Regions from separate parts of the Pseudovibrio sp. JE062 genome, predicted to be linked through region 1. Evidence: predicted binding sites of a transcription regulator. Region 1 holds the regulator's gene; the other holds the start of a gene.

What was found. Region 1 encodes LexA, which represses DNA repair genes until DNA is damaged. Its sites were predicted from a motif close to TGTTCNNNNTGTGTTCNG; they were not measured.
Region 2: PJE062_RS14365 (PA0069 family radical SAM protein) is a predicted target of LexA. The motif match lies at 2,550-2,567, and genes of this name have one in related genera.

Annotation. Positions count from the first base shown of each region.
Region 1 covers NZ_DS996805.1:406,012-413,247, reverse strand. Annotated here, with positions in the region: gene trpD (anthranilate phosphoribosyltransferase) at 1-580, shown strand, start outside; gene trpC (indole-3-glycerol phosphate synthase TrpC) at 594-1,385, shown strand; gene moaC (cyclic pyranopterin monophosphate synthase MoaC) at 1,445-1,948, shown strand; gene glp (gephyrin-like molybdotransferase Glp) at 1,945-3,159, shown strand; gene lexA (transcriptional repressor LexA) at 3,423-4,145, shown strand; gene PJE062_RS01850 (ComEC/Rec2 family competence protein) at 4,041-6,620, opposite strand; gene gltX (glutamate--tRNA ligase) at 6,746-7,236, shown strand, end outside.
Region 2 covers NZ_DS996809.1:419,551-426,786, reverse strand. Annotated here, with positions in the region: gene PJE062_RS14375 (hypothetical protein) at 1-650, opposite strand, end outside; gene PJE062_RS14370 (ribonuclease HII) at 690-1,343, opposite strand; gene PJE062_RS14365 (PA0069 family radical SAM protein) at 1,397-2,524, opposite strand; gene PJE062_RS14360 (glycosyltransferase) at 2,638-3,231, shown strand; gene PJE062_RS14355 (ceramidase domain-containing protein) at 3,255-3,953, shown strand; gene PJE062_RS14350 (NADP-dependent malic enzyme) at 4,054-6,378, shown strand; gene PJE062_RS14345 (DUF962 domain-containing protein) at 6,499-6,993, shown strand; gene PJE062_RS26375 (hypothetical protein) at 7,018-7,188, opposite strand.

The DNA of each region.
Region 1 (7,236 bases):
GCCAAACCATCATAAAGCTATGCGCCACGTTGGCCCAGCTCGCATCGAGCTTGGCACCAGAACCATCTTCAACCTGCTTGGTCCTCTTGCCAACCCGGCAGGCGCAAAACGCCAGATGACCGGCGTGTTCGCGCAGCAATGGGTTGAGCCGCTCGCTAATACGCTAAACGAACTGGGCACGGAAAAAGCCTGGATCGTCAACGGCTCCGATGGCATGGATGAAATCACCACCACCGGAACAACCTTTGTCGCCGAACTGAAAAACGGCAGCATCAACACCTTCACCATCTCACCAGAAGATGCAGGCTTACCTGTTGCAAAGACGGAAGACCTGAAGGGCGGCGATCCAAAAGAAAACGCTCAGGCCCTGCGCGAAGTACTGCAAGGCGCCAAGAACGCGTACCGCGACATCGTCCTGCTCAACTCTGCAGCCTCCCTGATCGTTGCAGACAAAGTCTCCACCCTCACAGACGGGGTAGAGATGGCTGCACAGGCGATCGATACAGGTACCGCCCTTTCCCGACTGGACAAACTTGTTGAAGCCTCCGACGCTGCAACAGCTGCTAACATGAAACTCTAAGACCACGGATCCCATGTCAGATATCCTTAAGAAAATCGAAGCTTACAAACGTGAAGAGATTGCCGCTGCAAAAGCGCAAACTTCTCTGGCTGATCTGGATGCGGCAATCAAGGCAGCAACTCCAACCCGCGGCTTCGCAAACGCACTGAAAGCAAAGCACGCAAACGGTGAGTACGCCCTAATCGCTGAGGTAAAAAAAGCCAGCCCGTCCAAAGGCCTGATCCGCGCTGACTTTAACCCGCCAGTACTCGCAAAAGCCTATGAAAATGGCGGCGCAGCCTGCTTGTCCGTGCTGACCGACACGCCGTCCTTCCAGGGAAAACCAGAGTACCTCGTCGCAGCCCGTAATGAAGTCTCCCTGCCAGTTCTGCGCAAAGACTTTCTCTATGACACCTATCAGGTGCATGAGGCCCGTGCCTGGGGTGCAGACTGCATCCTGATCATCATGGCAGCCGTTGATGATGCATTAGCCAAAGAGCTGGAAGACACCGCCTTTGAGCTTGGTATGGATGCGCTGATTGAGGTGCATGATGAGGCTGAGTTGGAACGCGCGCTGAAGCTCACCTCACCACTCGTCGGCATCAACAACCGCAACCTGAAAACATTCGAGACATCACTGGAGACCAGTGAACGCCTTGCTCCATTGATCCCGCAAGATCGGATCATCGTGGGCGAAAGCGGCCTGTTCACTCCGGAAGATCTTTCCCGCATGGAAAAATCTGGCATCTCCACCTTCCTCATCGGTGAAAGCCTTATGCGGCAGGACGATGTCGAGAACGCAACAAAAGCGCTGCTTAAACGCTAAGAAAATCAACTGCCTGCAAAAGGCAATGACCTGAACAAACTGTGTCCAGAGGCAAGAAAATGTCAGAACTTTCTCCAAAACTCACTCACCTTGATGACAGTGGTGCGGCTCATATGGTCGACATCTCGGAGAAAGAGGTCACCTCACGCATCGCCCGCGCCGGCGGTCAGGTGAAGATGCAGCCTGACACTCTGGACATGATCCTTTCCGGCAACGCCAAGAAAGGCGACGTGCTGGCAACGGCCCGCATCGCTGGCATCATGGCTGCCAAGCGCACCCATGAGCTGATCCCGCTGTGTCATCCGCTGGCTCTTTCCAAGGTGCAGGTGGACTTCACACCGAACCCGGAGCTGCCGGGCATTGAGATTGAAGTCTTCGCAAAGGTCTCTGGTCAGACCGGTATTGAGATGGAAGCGCTGACAGCTGCTTCTGTTGCGTGCCTGACGATCTACGATATGGCCAAAGCCGTTGATCGTTCAATGGAGATTGGTGAGATTCGCCTGCTGGAGAAGAAGGGCGGTAAGTCCGGTCACTATCTGGCTGAGGAGGATAACTCCAAATGAGCCTGATCAGTATTGAAGAAGCACTCGACCGCCTCCTTAAGGACGTAAAGCCAACCGCAAGCGAGAGCCTCCCACTTCTGGAAGCTGGCGAACGCGTTTTGGCACAAGATGTTGCCGCAACCCGCACCCAGCCTCCGTTCTCCGCCTCCGCGATGGATGGCTATGCCGTAAAAGCCGCTGACACCGAAGATCCTGAGTGCGCACTGAAGGTCATCGGTGAAGTCGCTGCCGGGCATAACTTCGACGGCACACTGCAAGACGGCGAAGCCCTACGTATCTTCACAGGCGCGCCGGTACCAGCGGGTGCGGATGCGATCCTGATGCAGGAAAATGCCCGCCGTGACGGGGATAACCTATTCTGCCAAGAGAGCGTAACTGTTGGCAAGTTCATCCGCCCTGCCGGACTGGACTTCCAAGAAGGCCAGGTCCTCCTCAAAGCAGGCGCCCCACTCGGCTTCCGCGAGCTGTCCCTTGCGGGCGCAATGAACCACGCGAGCTTGCCAGTGCGCAAGAAGCCGGTTGTCGCAATCCTTGCAAACGGAGACGAGCTCGTTGAGCCGGGCCAGACACCAGGTCCGAATCAAATCATCGCATCCAATCAGGTCGGCATCGCAGAATTTGTGAAAAACTGCGGCGGCATCCCAATGATGCTAGGCATAGCCCCGGACCAGCCTGAAGAAATCACAGCCCGCGTCAAGCAGGCAATTGAAGCCAAAGCCGATGTTCTAGTCACGCTCGGCGGCGCATCTGTTGGCGACCACGACCTCATTCAGGACGTGCTTGGAGCAGAAGGCATGGAGCTCGGCTTCTGGCGCATTGCCATGCGTCCGGGCAAACCACTCATGGCAGGCGCTCTTGGCCCGATGAAAGTCCTCGGCCTGCCGGGCAATCCGGTATCAAGTCTTGTCTGCGCCCTCCTCTTCCTTGGGCCTCTCCTCGACAAAATGCTGGGCCGCTCAGTACCTTTGGCAAATCAAGGTGTTACCAAAGCCACGCTGACCGCTGACCTGCCTGCAAACGACCTGCGTCAGGACTACCTGCGCGCCAGCCTGAGCACCGATGCACAAGGCAATCTGACAACCGAGCCGTTTGGTAAGCAGGATTCCTCAATGCTTGCACTGCTCACCAAAGCAGACGCTCTGATTGTTCTCCCGCCACACGCACCGGCTGCATCGGCAGGCGAAAAAGTTGAGCTTCTCAAGCTACGCTAAATCCGAAAGACGAGAGTGGACAACCCCTGTCCACTCACCCGTCAAAATCCAATTCCCCCAGTTCTAGCAGGGCTTAAACGCAACAAACCCATTGCAGAACACAATGAGAACAGGTAGAGTACGTTCGTGTTTTGTCCTCCCAATCGCAGAAGTTGAAGTCTTTCAGCTTGTTGGGATTACAAATCAACGAATGGTCATCTCCGGAACCGGAGAGTATGGCCGCTCACTTTCAATCTGCGCTTAGGAGCGAACGGGGATAAAAGATGCTTACACAGAAGCAACACGAGCTTTTGATGTTCATCCATCAACGCTTGAAGGAAGCAGGTGTTCCACCCTCCTTCGATGAGATGAAGGACGCGCTGGACCTCCGTTCCAAATCCGGCATTCACCGGCTGATCACAGCTCTGGAAGAGCGCGGCTTTATTCGCCGCCTGCCAAACAGAGCCCGTGCGCTGGAAATCCTCAAGCTACCAGAGTCCATCGCACCAGGCCTGAAGCCTGCGGCCAAGGAAAAGGGCTTTGCGCCTGAGGTCATCGAAGGATCACTGAGCAAGAAAGTCGCGGCACCGCCTCCACCACGCACGCCGTCTCCTGACGAAGTGCCCACGCTGGAGATCCCGGTTATGGGCCGCATTGCAGCAGGTGTGCCGATCGAAGCAATCCAGCATCAGAGCCATTCCATTGCAATGCCTGCAGATCTGATGGGTCGCGGAGAACACTATGCGCTGGAGGTCAAAGGCGACTCCATGATTGACGCTGGCATCTTCGACGGGGATACTGTGCTGATTAAACGCGGCGACACCGCGGATAACGGTGAAATCGTCGTGGCGCTGATCGATGATGAGGAAGCAACTCTGAAGCGCCTGCGCAAAAAAGGTGCTTCAGTCGCGCTTGAAGCGGCCAACCCCGCCTACGAAACTCGCATCTTCGGCCCGGGGCGTGTCCGCATTCAGGGCAAGATGATTGCGCTCTTCCGCCGCTATTAACGCACTGGTTGTTATAGGCAATTTAGGATTCCAAGGTCTGCGCTGAGCATCATATGCCCAGCGCACTTTTTTTATTTTATGCCCGCTTTCTGCTTGATCTGACAACCAGATATAAACTGAACCTCGTTCTCCAAAAGTCTTCTGATCCAAAACCAGCTCAGCATTGCAGCTGGAAGGGGCCTGAGCCTGGGTGACAATGATGGAAGCAAGCTGACAATCAGCCTTCAGAACGCCCTCCACCTTCGACTGCGCCAGAACAACTGATGGCTTTTGTTCCCCTCCACCACCTATCGCTCTGTGCGGGTATAACGCCAGCACACAGCCCTCCTCATCACAGGAACGGTCTGCTGCCCGCGTTTTATGCTCTTTAAAGGAATTTGCAGAGTATCCCCCTGCCCGCAGCAGGCTATCGGCGGCAAATGATATACGCGAGGATGTCAGACGGAAAGACCCGTCCTCGCCATAAAACCCGATATGCTTACCTGCATCGGCAATCATCACATCAGGTGGCCGCTCCACTACGAAACCTATGAGACCCGCTGCAAATACTGGCACAGAAAGCCATTTCAGGCGTAAGGGCATGATGCAAAGTATGATACTCGCAAGGATCACCAGCAGGTAACCAGAGACACTGGCAACGCCCAGATTGGTTAACCCATCACTCAGCGCGCTCACCCAGTAGGCCGCCTTCAGCACCAGAGATAATCCCACTTCCATGCCCTGCAGAAAGAACGCATCGGCCCCAAGCGGGATCGTCAGTAATGCAAGCAGACCAAGGGGCATAACAACAAAAGTCACCAGCGGCATGGCCAGCACGTTACCAACCACCCCATAGGGGGCGATCTGCTCAAAGTGCATGGCCGCAATTGGAGCAGTGGCGGCGCCTGCGATCAGGGAGGTCATTGCGCAGGCAAAAAGCCACTTCGCGGGCTTTTTAAGAGTACGCAAAACGCCAGTTTTCCCTTTTAAAACATAAGCTTCCCGATCATCCCGAAGCCAGTCTTTGCCAAAGGAGTAAGCTGACAACAAAGCGAGGACGGCGATGAAGGACATCTGGAAGCCCGGGGATAAGACCTCCTCTGGGCGCAGGCTTAAAAGGAGGAGGCAGGCGAGAGCAAGTCCGCGCAGGCTGAACGCGCGGCGACCAAGCAACCCGGCGCATAAGATCAGCACCGCCATCAGATAGGCCCGCTGCGTGGCGACAGAAGCCCCTGACAAACCAAGATAAACCGTCGCTGCAATCAACGCGGCAATGCTGGCGTAAACGTGGATATGTCCTTTCAAAGCAAGGCTTTGACTAAGAGACAGAACCAACCGCGCGGCGAGGAAAACCAGTGAGGTCACCAACCCCATATGCATGCCGGAAATAGCGAGGACATGTGCGAGGCCTGCATTACGTAGGGCGTCTTTATCAGCAGAAGCCAGATAGTCCCGCTTGCCTACCAGGAGAGCAACAGCAAAGGCACTTTCTGGCGAGTAATCCAACACCCGCCGGATGCGCCCAGCGATACCGCTTCGTATCGTGTCCACATGCTGCAGAAATCCAGTGCCCCCATCACGGGCGAGCATGACAGGTCTGGAAAGCGCATAACCAACCGCACCGATCCCATCAAAAAACGCAGTTCTGGCAAAGTCATAGCCGCCGGGCCGCACAGCACCACCGGGCGGCAGAAGACGCGCCTTCAGCTGCATCTTATCCCCCATCACCGGAGCCTCTTTCATCCCCTTCAGGCTGAGCCGGATTTTGAAACCAAGCGGAGTTGCCCCCCTCTTGGAATACTCCTGCACCTCCCCGAGGATAACAGAGTATGAGTGCTGCCCGGACTGCTTGAGCCCGGTGACAACTCCCTCCACCTTCCGCGTAACAGGACGCTCCAGCGGATCACCTCGGGCGAACTCCACGCGCAAATCCGAGAGGAAAAAGCCGAGCGCAAAAAATAAAAACGCTGTGAGACCAACCGTCGGTCGGCCATTCTTCATTCTGCGAAAAACAAACAGTCCCAATAGGATAGCGGCAAGTCCGCTTAAAACACTGTAAGGCTCGGCGGGCAGCGAGAAATACACCAGTACGCCCGCCATATGGCTCAGCGCATACCAGACGATGCCCTGCCCGCGATCCCAGTCCTGAGAGAGAGCCGTGCGGGCATAACTTACTGCCCCCGGCCAATCCGGCCTCACTATCCAGAATATGGCACTACGAACGGTCAACGCAGCCGCAACACATCGCTCCCGCACCCCAACACGCTGATTTTCCTCACAGATCACTTCAGTTGCGTTGCTATGTGCGTTTTTTGCGTTGATTTGCGTTTTTCTGCGTTGCTGTGTTTTAGCAGCCTCCAGAACATCCTCAGCGGGCAACAGATCCCCCTCAAAGGCAGCGGAAGAAAACTTATCCCCCTTCAGGCAAAGCACGTCTATTCTGGGAGCCGAACCACCAGATTGCGTCTTGTCTGAGGATGATTGTCCCTCGCGCACCCTTAAGTCCCTTTCTGCCACTTGGGAACTTTTCAATGCTATGGTACACAGCCCGTCAAGATACGGCGCCCCGCCGTAATTACCCCAAACTATTCGAAGTAACTTGAAACTTTTCCGGACGAGCTATGACTAAACCTGTCGTCACGCGCTTTGCGCCTTCTCCTACCGGCTACCTGCATATTGGTGGCGCCCGTACAGCCCTGTTCAACTGGCTGCTGGCCAAACACAGCGGCGGCAAAATGCTGCTGCGTATTGAAGACACAGACCGGTCCCGCTCCACCGAGGAAGCTGTAGACGCGCTTCTGGATGGCCTGTCCTGGCTGGGCATGGACTGGGACGGCGAGCCGATCTCTCAGTATGGCCGCGTAGACCGTCACCGCGAAGTGGCGGAGCAGATGGTTAAGGAAGGCACAGCTTACTACTGCTACTGCACGCCGGAAGAAGTGAACGAAATGCGCGAGAAGGCCCGCGCAGAAGGTCGTCCGCCGCGCTACGACGGCACATGGCGCGACCGTGACCCGTCTGAAGCGCCGGAAGGCATCGCTCCTGCAATCCGCCTGAAAGCACCGCTGGAAGGCGACACCATCGTGGAAGATCAGGTTCAGGGCACAGTCAA
Region 2 (7,236 bases), on a different contig from region 1:
TAGAAGAACCAGATCACTTGCGCTCCCAGCAGAAATGCAAAAACTTTCATGAGTGCAAATGGGTAGAGAGACAGCGCAAGCAGGTCTGCAAAAATGTTTCTGCGGTTCAATGTTTTCAGGCCTGTTTCACTCGCTGCCTGAAGAGAATAACCAAAGCCATCAAACTGGAAGAAGACACCCAGATGTTCCAGTTTACTCGCGGGTGTTGGACGGTGATGACCGCTGCACGCTTCAGCAACGTCAGCTGATTGCGTTCTGCCCAGTGGTTCTCCGTTGAAGGTGTACTGTAGGTAACTGGAATCTGTTGGCCAGTTGGAGCCGCAATCGACAAGCCGTTGATTTGGAAAGACCTTAAACGCTCCGGTCGCTCTTTGATATTCCAGAAAGAAGCCGGAGACGAAACCACGCTCGCGATGATAGATCTGCACACGATTCCACATTGGCACGCGGGTCACGATGAAGTCGCCATCAACGGACAGCTTGCTATCCGAAATGAGCGGCAGATCAACATGGGTCAACTTACTACCACCATGAAACCAGGAAATGCCAGCAATGAGCATGGCGAGCATCACAGAAAGAATAGAGTAGAGAATGAAAAAGCGCGTGAGCTTGTTTGAGAGCAACTGATTTAGATCGCCGGATGTCATCATATCACTCTGCAAGCCTCACCTGTTTTCAGGCTGACCTGACTACCCCTCAATCAGCTCTCGGATAGGCCGGAAAGAGCAGCGGTGCAGGGGGGTGACGCCATGGGCGGCGAGGGCTTCCTGATGCTGTTTGGTGCCGTAGCCTTTGTGCTTGGCAAAGCCGTACTCTGGGAAGTACCTGTCCATCTTCACCATCAGCCGATCTCTGGTCACCTTGGCAACGATGGAGGCGGCGGAGATGGCGAGACAGCGGCCATCACCTTTGATCATCGCTTGCCCTTCCTGTGGCAGATGATGCGGAACATCCTTGCCATCAATAAAGAACCGCTTGACCGGAACGGAAAGGGAGCGCGCGCAGGTGCGCATGCCTTGCAGCGTTGCCTCACGAATGTTCAGGCGATCAATGGTCTGCGCACTTTGCACGCACACACTCACATCAGCCACCTCAAGGATCTGCTCAAAAAGCTCTTCGCGCTTGGCTTCTGTCAGCTTTTTGGAGTCGTTCAATCCCTCTGGCAGATTGTCGTAATTGAGGCTGGCGGCAGCCACCACCACAGGGCCAGCCCATGGTCCGCGTCCGGCCTCATCAATGCCAGCAAAGCGCCCTTGCAAGTCTTGCTCAACAGAGCGCTCAAAGCGCAGGTCCGGAGCATCAGGAAAGGCGATATCAAAGAGAGAATTTGCAAAATACGACATGCCCCTCTTTGCCATGCAGACCGGTCGCTTTCAACCGCAACAACAAGCCTCATCTACAGCAATGAGAGCTGCACACCGCCGCAGGTCGGTTTGATGAAGTGATCGCAGGAGAGCTTGAGGGATCGGGACGATAATCCCTTGCTCTTACAAGCCAGCTGAAACCGCTTCGCCAACTGATCCGCATAAGGCCCTTTTCCCTTGAAACGCTGCGTCCATTGCGCATCGTAGTCCTTGCCCCCGCGCATGGAACGCAGCAGGCTGAGTACGCGGCGATAACTGCCCGGAGCTTCCCGCAAAAGCCATTCCTTGAACAGCTCAGAAACCTCGCGCGGCAAGCGCAGCAAAATGTAGCTGGCCTCCGTTGCGCCATGCTCCTTGCAGATCTCCAGAATGCTCTCCAGCTCATGATCCGTAAGGCCGGGAATAACCGGCGCTGCCAACACAGCAGTCGGAATACCCGCATCAGACAGCGCTTTGATCGCTTGCAAACGCCGCGTTGGCGTAGACGCACGCGGCTCAAGACTGCGGGCAATCTTCCGGTCCAGTGTCGTCACTGAAATTGCCACCTTGGCCAGATTACGCTCGGCCATCTCCGCAAGGATATCGATATCCCGCATCACCAGAGCAGACTTGGTGACAATGGTCACCGGATGCCCGGTCTTGTTCAGCACTTCCAGAATACCGCGCATGATTTTCTGTGTGCGCTCAATCGGTTGATAGGGATCTGTGTTGGTGCCAATGGCGATTGGCTTAGGCTGATAGGAAGGTGCACCCAGCTCCCGTTCCAACACCTGCGCTGCATTGGGCTTGGCAAACAGGCGGCTTTCAAAATCCAGCCCCGGCGAAAGCCCCATATAGGCATGGGTTGGCCGCGCAAAGCAGTAGATGCAGCCATGCTCGCAGCCCCGATAGGGATTGATGGAACGGTCAAAAGGCAGGTCCGGCGAGGTGTTCTTGGTGATCACATGTCGCGCAGCTTCCGTCTGAACCTCGGTCTTGATCGGCGGAAGTTCATCAATTGTTCCCCAGCCATCATCCATCAGTTCCCGGCTTTCCGCCTCAAACCGCCCAGCCTTGTTGGAATGCGCAGCCCGTCCACGGCCTGTCATGTTGACCGGCAAAGCAGAACCCAGCGGATCTGTCGCGTCTGCCTCGACCCTGTGATTTTGTGCAGTTGACATGGGGCGTGCACTTTCATCTTCTTATGAGAACATAAGTGGAACATTGCTCAAAATATCTGGATTTGCAAGCCTTTACTTTCCCATACTCTGGCAAATCACTGTAAGCTGTTGGAATGATTAGCGCACTTATTCTCAGCAAGAACAGCGAGCACCAACTGGTGCACACCTTGTCCGCTCTGGTCCCGGCCTCGGCAGAAGGCATCCTGAAAGAAGTCGTCATCGCAGACGAAGGCTCTACTGATGGAACTGAAGTCGTCGCTGATGCCTCCGGCGCGCACTTCATCGATGCCAGCGCTGATCCCGCATCCGCTCTGGCAGAAGGGGCAAAGAAATGCGCACGGTCCGACTGGGTGCTGCTCATCCGCCCCGGCGCAATCCTGCAAACCGGCTGGCAAACAGAAGCAGCTGCCTTCATCGAGCGGGCTGAACGGGTCGGCAACGGGGATAACTTAATCGCGGTGTTTCCAAGCCGGACAGAAGAGTTCGGCACCGCGGCGCAATTCAAGCAGAAGTTGATCAACGCCAAGCATCGCACGCTCAAGTCGTCTGCACATGATCTGCCCATGCTCGTGCACAAAGAGCACCTGCATAAAGTGCTAAAGGGGAGCTCCGCCAAAACCCGGCAACAGCAGATCCAAAAAATCTTGAGGGCTAGCCGGGTCCATTGGTTGAACGGTACAGTGGTCTTTCAAAACAGCACGAGGTAACCCGGTACCAGCTCGGAGGTCTCATGGATTGGAACCAGCACCTGAACCAATACTGCGAAAGAACCTCCGCTGCCTTCTGGTCTGAGCCGCTCAATGCCGTCAGCAATGTGGCATTTATCATTGCCGCTCTGTTTGCCCTTCAAATCTGGCTCAATGCACGCAGCAACGCAAAAAACACGGCTTCAACGCAAACCAACGCACAAGATAACGCAGCGCTGGTTCTCATCGCTTTGCTGGCCATCATCGGCATCGGATCGTTCCTGTTCCACACCTTCGCAACCCTCTGGTCCATGCTCGCAGATGTGATCCCGATCGCGATCTTCATGCTGGTGTATTTTTATCTGGCCACACGGCGCTATATGGGCACCAACCTATTGATATCACTGGGCGCAACGCTGCTCTTCTTTGGGGCAATGGCATTCGGCCCAAGGATGGTAGAGGGCATCATCGGCCCCACTGCTGGTTACTTCCCAGCCCTCGTTGCCATCCTACTTTTTGCATGCCTCACCCGCAGCAAAAACCGGCAGACATCCAATGCATTGCTGCTGGCAGGCATCGTCTTCGCAATATCGATGGGATTCCGGATTCTGGACGAGCCAATCTGCTCAATTTTGCCAGTTGGGACACATTCCTTGTGGCATATTTTGAATGCTACCGTTTTGTTTATTCTAATTCGCGCATTTATACGCTTTAAGACGTACTTAGACGGTGCAGAATCCTAGGCAATGGTCTAGGTTTTGCCAAACTGCGACATCTGAACCGGAAGTCATAATGATTCCCGGTGGCGAGCCGCTCATTCACTAGGTCAGGCAAGAATAGACGATGACGGACAAAAAACGCCCTACCTCCGGCGAACTCGATGAACAAGCGCTCTTTTACCACGAGTATCCGCGCGCGGGTAAATTGGAAATTCAGGCAACTAAGCCTTTGGGCAACCAGCGAGATTTGGCGCTAGCCTACTCTCCGGGCGTAGCTGCTCCGTGTTTGGAAATCCATAAGGACGAGTCAAAAGCAGCCGACTACACTGCACGTCAAAACCTCGTTGGGGTGATCTCAAATGGGACTGCGGTACTGGGTCTGGGCTCGATTGGTCCTCTGGCATCCAAGCCGGTGATGGAAGGTAAAGCCGTCCTCTTCAAAAAGTTCGCAGGCATCGATGTATTCGACATCGAGGTTGATGAAACCAACGTTGATAAGTTCGTAGATGCAGTTGGCGTTCTGGAGCCAACCTTCGGCGGTATCAACCTGGAAGACATCAAGGCGCCAGAGTGTTTCCAGATCGAGAAACGCCTGCGCGAAAAGATGAATATCCCGGTTTTCCATGATGACCAGCACGGCACAGCGATTATCGTTGCAGCTGCTGTTCGCAACGGCATGGAACTGGCTGGCAAAAAACTGGATGAGATCAAAGTCGTCGCCTCTGGCGCAGGCGCAGCAGCACTGGCATGTCTCAACCTGCTCGTATCTTCAGGCGTAAAGCGCGAGAACATCTGGGTTTCTGACATTGAGGGTGTTGTTTATGAGGGCCGGGAAGCCCTTATGGATGAGTGGAAATCTGTCTTCGCGCAGAAAACTGACAAGCGCACGCTGGATGATATCATCGAAGATGCGGACGTTTTCATCGGTCTGTCCGCAGCTGGCGTTCTGAAGCCGGAGATGGTCGCCAAGATGGCGAAACGTCCTCTGGTGATGGGTCTTGCCAACCCGAACCCGGAAATCATGCCGGAAGATGCGCTGGCTGTTCGTGACGATGTTGTCATGTGCACAGGCCGTTCCGACTACCCGAACCAGGTGAATAACGTTCTCTGCTTCCCTTACATCTTCCGTGGCGCGCTGGATGTTGGCGCAACCGCCATCAACGAAGAAATGAAGCTGGCCGCAGTGGAAGCAATTGCAGGTCTGGCACGGGAAGAACCAACCGATGTGGTCGCCAAAGCATACGGCGGTGTCACCCACACATTCGGCCCGAATTACCTCATCCCATCTCCGTTCGATAACCGCCTGATCCTGCGCATTGCACCAGCTGTTGCAAAAGCTGCCATGGACACCGGTGTCGCAACTCGCCCGATTGAAGATCTAGACGCCTACATGGACAAGCTGAACCGCTTCGTGTTCCGCTCCGGTATGGTGATGAAGCCAATCATCGCGCAGGCAAAAGCTGACAAACAGCGCGTTATCTACGCTGACGGTGAAGACGAGCGCGTCCTGCGTGCCGCTCAGGTGGTGATCGAAGAAGGTCTGGCAACCCCGATCCTGATCGGTCGTCCGCAGGTTCTTGAAAACCGCTGTGAGCGCTTCGGCCTTCGCATTCGTCCGGGAACAGATTTTGAGTTCGTGAACCCGGAAGACGATCCACGCTACCGTTCTTACGTTGATACACTGGTGCAACTGGTTGGACGTAAAGGCGTAACTCCTGAAGCAGCCAGAACCATTGTGCGTACCAACACCACCGTGATTGGTGCATTGGCGTTGCATAGGGAAGAAGCGGATGCGCTTATCACCGGCCTTGAAGGCCGCTTCGATAAGCACCTGCGTGACATCAACAACATCATCGGATGTTCTGATGGCATCAGAGATTTCTCCACGCTCTCCCTGCTGATCAACACCAGCGGTGCATACTTCCTGGCAGACACTTACGTCACAGAATGCCCATCCGCGGAAGAGATCGCTGAGATCACTCATCTGGCATCCGAGCAGATCAAGCGTTTTGGTATCACCCCACGCGTTGCACTGCTCTCACACTCCAATTTCGGCTCCCGTCCGTCCGAGACCTCCAACAAAATGCGGGAAGCCCTGCAGATGGTCTGGAAGCAAATGCCTGATCTGGAAGCAGAAGGTGAGATGCACGGTGATGCTGCGCTGAAGCCGGAAATCCTGAAACGCTACATGCCAGATGCGCATATTTCTGGCCCTGCCAACCTGCTGGTGTTCCCAACTCTGGATGCTTCCAACATTGCACTGAACCTGATCAAAGCAATGACAGACGCACTCCATGTAGGTCCGATTTTGCTGGGCGCTAAGAAAACCGCGCACATCATCACACCATCCGTGACCTCGCGCGGTATCGTAAATATGACAGCGCTTTCAGCAGTTGATGCGCAATGTCGTAAGGAAAATGCTGGGGTTTGCCTGGCTCCGCATAGCTAAAACAACTCCTTCGGCGGGCAGTGGTTAATATGCCCGCCGAAGTTTTGTCAGCTTGATAATACCTTCCCTATACGGCATGCTATCTGCATTGATGCTGCTTGATATTACGGGGAGGGTAATATGAGCTTTTCAGAAGCGACCGGGCGTCGCATTGATCGCCTCTTGGGCGAGTATGGCGAAAGCCACCAAAATCATAAAAACAAAGCAATTCACTGGATCTGTGTGCCGATCATTTTCTGGACGGTCACAGCACTGTTGTGGTCTGTCCCAACACCAATCGGATTTTCAAACATCTCACCATGGCTAAATTGGTGCACGATCGGCTTGGGATTGTCGATCATCTACTACCTGTCACTGTCCATCACACTAGCCATCGGCATGGCCGTGTTCTCAGCGCTAATGGTCTGGATCAACATGACCTATCAGCAGTTTGGGCTTGGGATCCCACTCTGGCAGACGGCATTGGCAGTGTTTGTGATTGCTTGGATCGGCCAGTTTATCGGCCATCATATTGAGGGGAAAAAGCCATCCTTCTTCAAGGACTTGCAGTTCCTGTTGGTTGGGCCTGCCTGGCTGATGCATTTCATTTATAAAAAAGTTGGCATCCCGTACTGAGGGACAAAATAAAAAACGCTGCTTTTAAGGCAGCGTTTTTTCTGGGTTGATGTAAACATCACCAATTTCGCGGGTATCCATCCGCTGAAGGGCAGGGTGTGCAAGCGGATCAGCACAGTATGGTTTGGAGCCAGCTGGGGCTTTGGATTTACGCTGGGACTTTCCGCGCAACAGATCTTTTAAAAGATTTTTCATTGTCATTTCCTTTGTGACTTTATGGAGCGACAATGCGTCAATTGCGTT